Regions from separate parts of the Streptomyces sp. M2CJ-2 genome, predicted to be linked through region 2. Evidence: riboswitches for the same ligand, from Rfam matches in the RefSeq annotation. Region 2 holds a riboswitch; each other region holds the start of a gene.

Region 1 (2,252 bases), on a different contig from region 2:
CGGCACACTCGCACCATGGACATCGTCATCCGGCCGGTGGAGCCCGGCGAGTACGCGGAACTGGGTGAGATCACCGCGCAGGCCTACCTGCTGGACGGGCTGCTGGACTTCGGGGAGAGCGACGCGTACCTCGGCCGGCTCCGGGACGTGGCGGGGCGGGCGGCGGCCGCCGAGGTGCTGGTCGCCGTGGAGCGGGGGACGGTGCTGGGCGGGGTGACCTTCGTGCCGGGCCCCGGTCCGATGGCCGACATAGCGGGGCCGGACGAGGCGGAGATCCGGATGCTGGCGGTCGCCCGCGCGGGCCGGGGCCGGGGCGCCGGAGAGGCCCTGGTGCGCGCCTGCGTCGACCGGGCACGGGCGGTCGAGGGGTGCCGGCGGATCGTGCTGTCGACCCAGCGCACCATGCGCTCCGCCCACCGCGTCTACGAACGGCTGGGTTTCACCCGCACCCCCGAGCGCGACTGGAACCCGCTGCCGGACCTGGACGACATCATGCTGCTCACCTACGAGCTGACGCTCTGACATCACCGCGCTCCAGCACCACCCTGACACAAGATATGGGCCTGCTGGCGACAGACGGCACAAGATGTATGCTCATGCTTGCTGTCGCCGCAGGGGAATCCGGTGCGAATCCGGAACTGTCCCGCAACGGTGTACTTGTGCGTGTCCGCGTTTCCCGCGTGCCCGCACGGGCTTCAGTCCGAGGACCTGCCGACAGTGCGCCCGGCCGTCCGGTCCGGGTGCCTGACGTCCGGGCCTCGTGGGATGGGCCGGTGGACGCGAGGCGCGTGCGCGTGCCCGTGTGCTGCCCGCTGCCCTCGGCGAGGCCCCGTGCCGAGCGAGGGAGAGCCCCACGTGACCATCGCGCCAGCCGATCCTGCTTCAGCGGTCGGCCCGACCGACGCGAGCGACGGCCCCGGTGCCGCGTTGCTGCGGTCCCTGACCGGGCTGACCGCCGACCTCCCCGACGCCGACCCCGGCCGGGTCGCCGCCGCCGCGCTGCGCGGCCGGTCCGCCCACGCGGACGAGACCGAGCTGCGGGAACTGGCCACCGAGGCGGCAGCCGGGCTCATCTCCGAGGACCCCGCCTACTCCCGGCTCGCCGCACGACTGCTGACGCTCGGCATCCGTGCCGAGGCCGCCTCGCAGGGTGTCACGTCGTTCACCTCCTCGATCTCGACGGGCCACCGCGAGGGCCTCGTCGCGGACCGGACCGCCGAGTTCGTCCTGCTGCACGCGGCCCGTCTCGACGCGCTGATCGACCCCGACGCGGACGACCGTTTCGGCTACTTCGGCCTGCGCACCCTGCACAGCCGCTACCTGCTGCGGCACCCGGTCACCCGCAAGGTCGTCGAGACGCCGCAGCACTTCCTGCTGCGGGTCGCCGCCGGTCTCGCCGAGGACGACAGCGCCCGCTCGGTGGACGAGGTCGCCGCGCTGTACGAGCTGATGAGCCGCCTGGAGTACCTTCCCTCCTCCCCCACCCTGTTCAACTCCGGCACCCGGCACCCCCAGATGTCGTCCTGCTACCTCCTCGACTCCCCCAAGGACGAACTGGACTCCCTCTACGACCGCTACCACCAGGTGGCCCGCCTCTCCAAGCACGCCGGCGGCATCGGTCTGGCCTACTCCCGCGTCCGCTCCCGCGGTTCGCTGATCCGCGGCACCAACGGGCACTCCAACGGCATCGTCCCGTTCCTGAAGACCCTGGACGCCTCGGTCGCCGCCGTGAACCAGGGCGGCCGGCGCAAGGGCGCGGCGGCGGTCTACCTGGAGACCTGGCACTCAGACGTCGAGGAGTTCCTGGAGCTGCGCGACAACACCGGTGAGGACGCCCGCCGTACGCACAACCTGAACCTCGCGCACTGGGTACCGGACGAGTTCATGCGCCGGGTGAACGCCGACGCGCCGTGGTCGCTGTTCTCCCCGTCCGACGTCCCGGACCTGGTCGACCTGTGGGGCGAGGAGTTCGACGCTGCCTACCGGGCGGCCGAGGCGGCGGGTCTGGCGACGAGGACGCTCCCCGCGCGGGAGCTGTACGGGCGCATGATGCGCACCCTCGCCCAGACCGGCAACGGCTGGATGACCTTCAAGGACGCCGCCAACCGCACCGCCAACCAGACCGCCGAGCCGGGCCACGTCGTCCACTCGTCCAACCTGTGCACGGAGATCCTCGAGGTCACCAGTGACGGAGAGACGGCGGTCTGCAATCTGGGGTCGGTCAACCTCGGCGCGTTCGTCGACCGGGCGAA
Region 2 (2,252 bases):
CGGCAGGCCTGGGCCTGCATGGCCTGGGCCCGCCCGATCTCGGCGCCCTCGCGCGTCACGAACGAGTTCAGCGACATGTTCTGCGCCTTGAACGGCGCGACCTTGACACCCTGCCGTACCAGCCACCGGCAGATCCCGGCGGTCACGACGCTCTTGCCGGCGTCCGAGGTGGTACCGGCGACCAGCAGACCCCCACCGCTCATGACCTGTGCCCCTTCCCGGCGATCCGCGTACCGACGATCCGCGCTGCGGCACCGACGCCGAGCGCCAGCCAGCCGACGCGCCGCGAGAGCCGTACCGCCCGGTCGATGTCCGCCACGGCCACGGGACGGCCGGCGCCGTTGAGGACGGGCCGGTGTTCGACCCGCCCGGCGTAGGACAGCGTTCCGCCGAGCCGCACGCCGAGCGCGCCCGCGAAGGACGCCTCCACGGGGCCGGCGTTGGGGCTGGGGTGCTTCGCGGCATCCGCGCGCCACGCCCGGAGGGCGCCCCGCGGGTCCGGCCCGGCGACCGCGGCGAGTACGGCGGTCAGCCGCGCCCCGGGCCACCCGGCGACGTCGTCGAGGCGGGCGGAGGCCCAGCCGTAGCGCCGGTACCGGGGCGACTTGTGGCCGACCATGGCGTCCAGGGTGTTGACGGCCCGGAACCCGAGCAGTCCCGGCACCCCGGCGACGGCGCCCCACACCAGGGCGCCCACCACGGCGTCGGAGGTGTTCTCGGCGACGGACTCCACCACCGCGCGGGCGATCCCGTCGGCGTCCAGCGCCTGCGGATCCCGCCCGCACAGGTGCGGCAGCCGTGCCCGCGCCGCCTCGATGCCCTCGGCGGTCCCGGCCTGAAGGGCCCGCCCGATGGTGCGGGCCTCGACCGCCAGCGACGTCCCGCCGACGACGGCCCAGGTGGCGGCGCCGGTCAGGGCGACCGAGGCGGCGGGGGAGGAGCGTACGCACCGGGTGGCAAGGCTCCCCAGAGCGACGGCCCCACCGACGCAGACGGCGGTGTGCAACGCGCCCCGGCCGCGGTCGTCCCGCCACAGCATCCGTTCCACGGCAGCCGCGGCCCGCCCGAAAGCGGCGACCGGATGCCCCCGGCGGGGATCGCCGAGAAGCAGGTCGCCGAGGAGGCCGGCGGCGGCGCCGTACGCGAACTCGCGATCGGCACCCACGGGTTCAGCCGGTGGGGGATCCGGTGGAGATGTCCGCCCCGAGCCGGGGTGGGGCGTCGCTGGTCGACCTCGACGGGCAGCCGGGCATGGTGATATGTCCTCACTCAGGGTGTCCACGCCCTGGTTCGACGAGACCGGCGGTGAGAGTTCCTGGCTCCCGGGGTGTTCACCCCGGTGACAGTGGCGGGACCGCGCCGGACTTCCACCGGCTTCCTCTCCTGCCGCCGCATTGGCATTCGGCAGTCCACCACGGTCCGGAAGAACCGTCAACCTGCCTTTGACCTGCGAGGCTGAAGTGTGCTGAGGCCCACAGAGGGGTTCCGGTGGGGGAACGCGAACGGGCGGTGCGGGGCGCGAAGCCCCGCACCGCCCGTCGGACGGAGACGACCCTGATCAGGCCGTGATCAAGCCATGATCAGGCCATGATCAGATAGATCCCGTACGCCACCGCCGCCGTGCAGGCCGCGAAGCAGGCGTAGGCGCCGGCGACCGCCAGGGCCGCGGACCGGCCCTGGGCCACGGCCCGCTCATGGCGGGACAGGCCGACGATGCCGAGGGTGAACAGGGCCACCAGGGCCACGGTGACCACGAGGCTGACGCCGAAGACGGAACCGAGGGCCGCCCAGTCGATCTTCATGGTGCTCTTCTTCCTTCGTGTCTTCCTTCGTGCCGAGGCGCGGTCAGACGGTGGTCTTGGCGGCCGGGTCGGTGGGGGCCGGGGCCGGGATGGTGGCCGAGAGCTCCTCGGCCGGGCTGCCGGCCGGGGGCGGGGTCACCGCGGCCATGGCGGCGGTCACCACGCCGGCCGGCTCCTCGGCGGTGGCGGCCGAACCGTCGGCGGCATCGTGGTCGTTGACGTTGGTGTGGTCGACGATCTCCCGCCGGGAGATCTTCCAGATCGCCGCGCTGGAGGCGACCAGGAAGACGGCGACGACGGCGGTGCCCCAGCTGCCGGCTCGGCAGACCAGTTCGGCGATGGCCCCGACCAGGGCCGCCGCCGGCAGCGTCAGGCCCCAGGCGACGAACATCCGGGTGGCCGTCGACCAGCGGACGACACCGCCCTTGCGGCCCAGGCCCGCACCCATCA
Region 3 (2,252 bases), on a different contig from region 2:
GCGTCAGCGCCCCGGTCACGCAGAAGCCCAGCGGCACCCGGTAGGCACGCCACAGCCGCCGGCCCGGCACCCCCGCCGGGCCCAGCAGCACCGCGAGCGCGGTCAGCAGCACCAGGGCCGCTCCCGGCCAGGGCGGCAGCGAGATCGCCAGCACGGTGAGCCCCAGCCCGAGCACGGCCTTGTCCACGGGATGACGGCGGCGCCAGCGACTGCTGTGCGCCGCCGCGTCGATCGGCAGCACGGGGGATCAGGCCCCGGGTCCCGCGTCGTCGAAGTCCGTCTCGGTGGCGACCCCTTGCGCCCGCTGCGCCCCCTGCCGGCGCCCCCGTCGCAGTCCGAAGTAGTACGCGAGCACGCCCGCGCCGATCGCCGCCTGGAGGGCGAACAGCGCCGACTCGATCTCCCCGGACGGCGGTTCGTACAGCGGCGAGAACCACGGCTCGTAGTCCGGGTCGATCTCGGTGATCGCCGCCTCCGCCTCCGCGTCGGCGCCCGCGAACGGCTCCTCCTTGTGATCGCCGAGCCCGAACACCAGCGGCACCACGGCGAGCACGGCCACCAGAAGCAGCAACAGGGAGTTGATCTTCGCGTTCCGGCTCATCGGGCCACCGCCTCGCCCGCGCCCGCCGACTTCTTCCCGAGCCCGGCCACCAGCACCCCGAGCCGGGTCAGTTCGCCCTTGCTGGACTGCACCAGCATGCGCATCACCAGCACCGTCAGCAGCCCCTCGCTCACCGCGAGCGGGATCTGCGTGACGGCGAAGATGGAGCCGAACTTGCCGAGCGCCCCCAGGAATCCGCTGCCCGGGTCGGGGAACGCGAGCGCCAGCTGCACACTCGTCACGCAGTACGTCGACAGGTCGGCGACGAACGCGCCGCAGAACACCGCGGCCATCAGCGGCGCCCCGTACCGCCGCGCCAGCCGGTAGACCCCGTACCCCGCCCACGACCCGACGACCGCCATCGAGAAGACGTTGGCGCCGAGCGTGGTCAGCCCGCCGTGGGCGAGCAACAGGGCCTGGAACAGCAGGGTGATGGTGCCCAGCACCGCCATGACCGGCGGCCGGAACAGGACGGCGCCCAGCCCGGTGCCGGTGGGATGGGAGCAACTCCCGGTCACCGAGGGCAGTTTCAGCGCGGACAGGACGAAGGTGAACGCTCCCGACGCGCCCAGCAGCAGCGTGCTCTCGGGATGTTCCCTGACCTCACGGGTGAGCGACCGGGCTCCGTGGACGACGAACGGCGCCGACGCGACGCCCCAGGCGACCGCGTGCGCCGGTGGTAGAAAACCCTCGGCTATGTGCATGGCTCAGCAGACCCTCTCCAGCACCTCGTGGATGGTTGACGCGCCTTGGCCGGTCTCCTGGCTGACGGGTACCACCGCCCGTGCTCCGCCTTCCCGGGTCCGAGGGGGACCCAGTGGCTGCCGTTCGGTCCTGTCGGGGGACAGGGCCTGGGGCCGGAGCCGGACTTCCCGATCACAGTGGCGAGGGCCGCACCGGCATCACACCGGATTTCCCGTTCACCAAGGCGTGGCGACAGTAGACCCCGTTTCGGCCCGCTGACAAGCACACCCGGGGGGCGCGGACGGCGCCCCGCAGCGCGTACCTCGCGGTCCCGGTCCGCCGAAGCGCGGGAATGAGGGGAGGGGGTGCTGGGCAGAACCCTGCTGCAACTAATATGCAACAACGAGATCCGGGCAGCAAAGGTGTGGAATTCGATGACGACCCGACGAATAAAGGGTGCCGCCGTCGCGGCGACCATGGCCGCCGCGGTCGCCGCCTGCTCGGCACCGACCGGCGGCACGGACGGCGCCGCGGGCGGCAGCGGGTCCGCCGAGTCCGTGGTGATCGGGGTCGCCTCCGAGCCGGACACCCTGAGCCCGCTGCTCGGCTACGGCAAGGACGGCAACTCCAAGATCTTCGACGGGCTGCTCGCCCGGGACGCCGACCTGGAACTCGAGCCCGCCCTGGCGAAGGCGCTCCCCGAGATCGCCGACGACGGCCGCACCTACACCTACACCCTGCGCCCGGGCGTGAAGTTCAGCGACGGCGAACCCCTCACCGCCGAGGACGTCGTCTACACGTACGAAACGGTCCTCGACGACAAGACCAACAACACCGCCAAGAGCGAACTCGACGCCGTCAAGGAGGTCAGGGCGGACGGCGACGACAAGGTCGTCTTCACCCTCAAGTACCCCTACGCGGCCTTCCCGGCCCGCACCGTCCTGCCCATCGTCCCCGAGCACGTCGC

Evidence for each region. A riboswitch is a leader RNA that binds a small molecule or an ion and turns the genes downstream of it on or off. The one in region 2 is predicted to bind cobalamin.
Region 1: another riboswitch for cobalamin. It lies ahead of JL475_RS13880 (ribonucleoside-diphosphate reductase subunit alpha); the one in region 2 lies ahead of JL475_RS15305 (cobalamin biosynthesis protein).
Region 3: another riboswitch for cobalamin. It lies ahead of JL475_RS28355 (energy-coupling factor ABC transporter permease); the one in region 2 lies ahead of JL475_RS15305 (cobalamin biosynthesis protein).

The regions. Positions count from the first base shown of each region.
Region 1 covers NZ_JAESIF010000014.1:34,766-37,017, forward strand. The annotation lists gene JL475_RS13875 (GNAT family N-acetyltransferase) at 16-522, shown strand; cobalamin riboswitch at 561-731, shown strand; gene JL475_RS13880 (ribonucleoside-diphosphate reductase subunit alpha) at 856-2,252, shown strand, end outside.
Region 2 covers NZ_JAESIF010000016.1:85,473-87,724, forward strand. The annotation lists gene JL475_RS15300 (cobyric acid synthase) at 1-203, opposite strand, end outside; gene JL475_RS15305 (cobalamin biosynthesis protein) at 200-1,165, opposite strand; cobalamin riboswitch at 1,288-1,428, opposite strand; gene JL475_RS15310 (hypothetical protein) at 1,581-1,802, opposite strand; gene JL475_RS15315 (inorganic phosphate transporter) at 1,846-2,252, opposite strand, start outside.
Region 3 covers NZ_JAESIF010000050.1:10,102-12,353, reverse strand. The annotation lists gene cbiQ (cobalt ECF transporter T component CbiQ) at 1-241, opposite strand, end outside; gene JL475_RS28360 (energy-coupling factor ABC transporter substrate-binding protein) at 248-601, opposite strand; gene JL475_RS28355 (energy-coupling factor ABC transporter permease) at 598-1,305, opposite strand; cobalamin riboswitch at 1,335-1,544, opposite strand; gene JL475_RS28350 (ABC transporter substrate-binding protein) at 1,720-2,252, shown strand, end outside.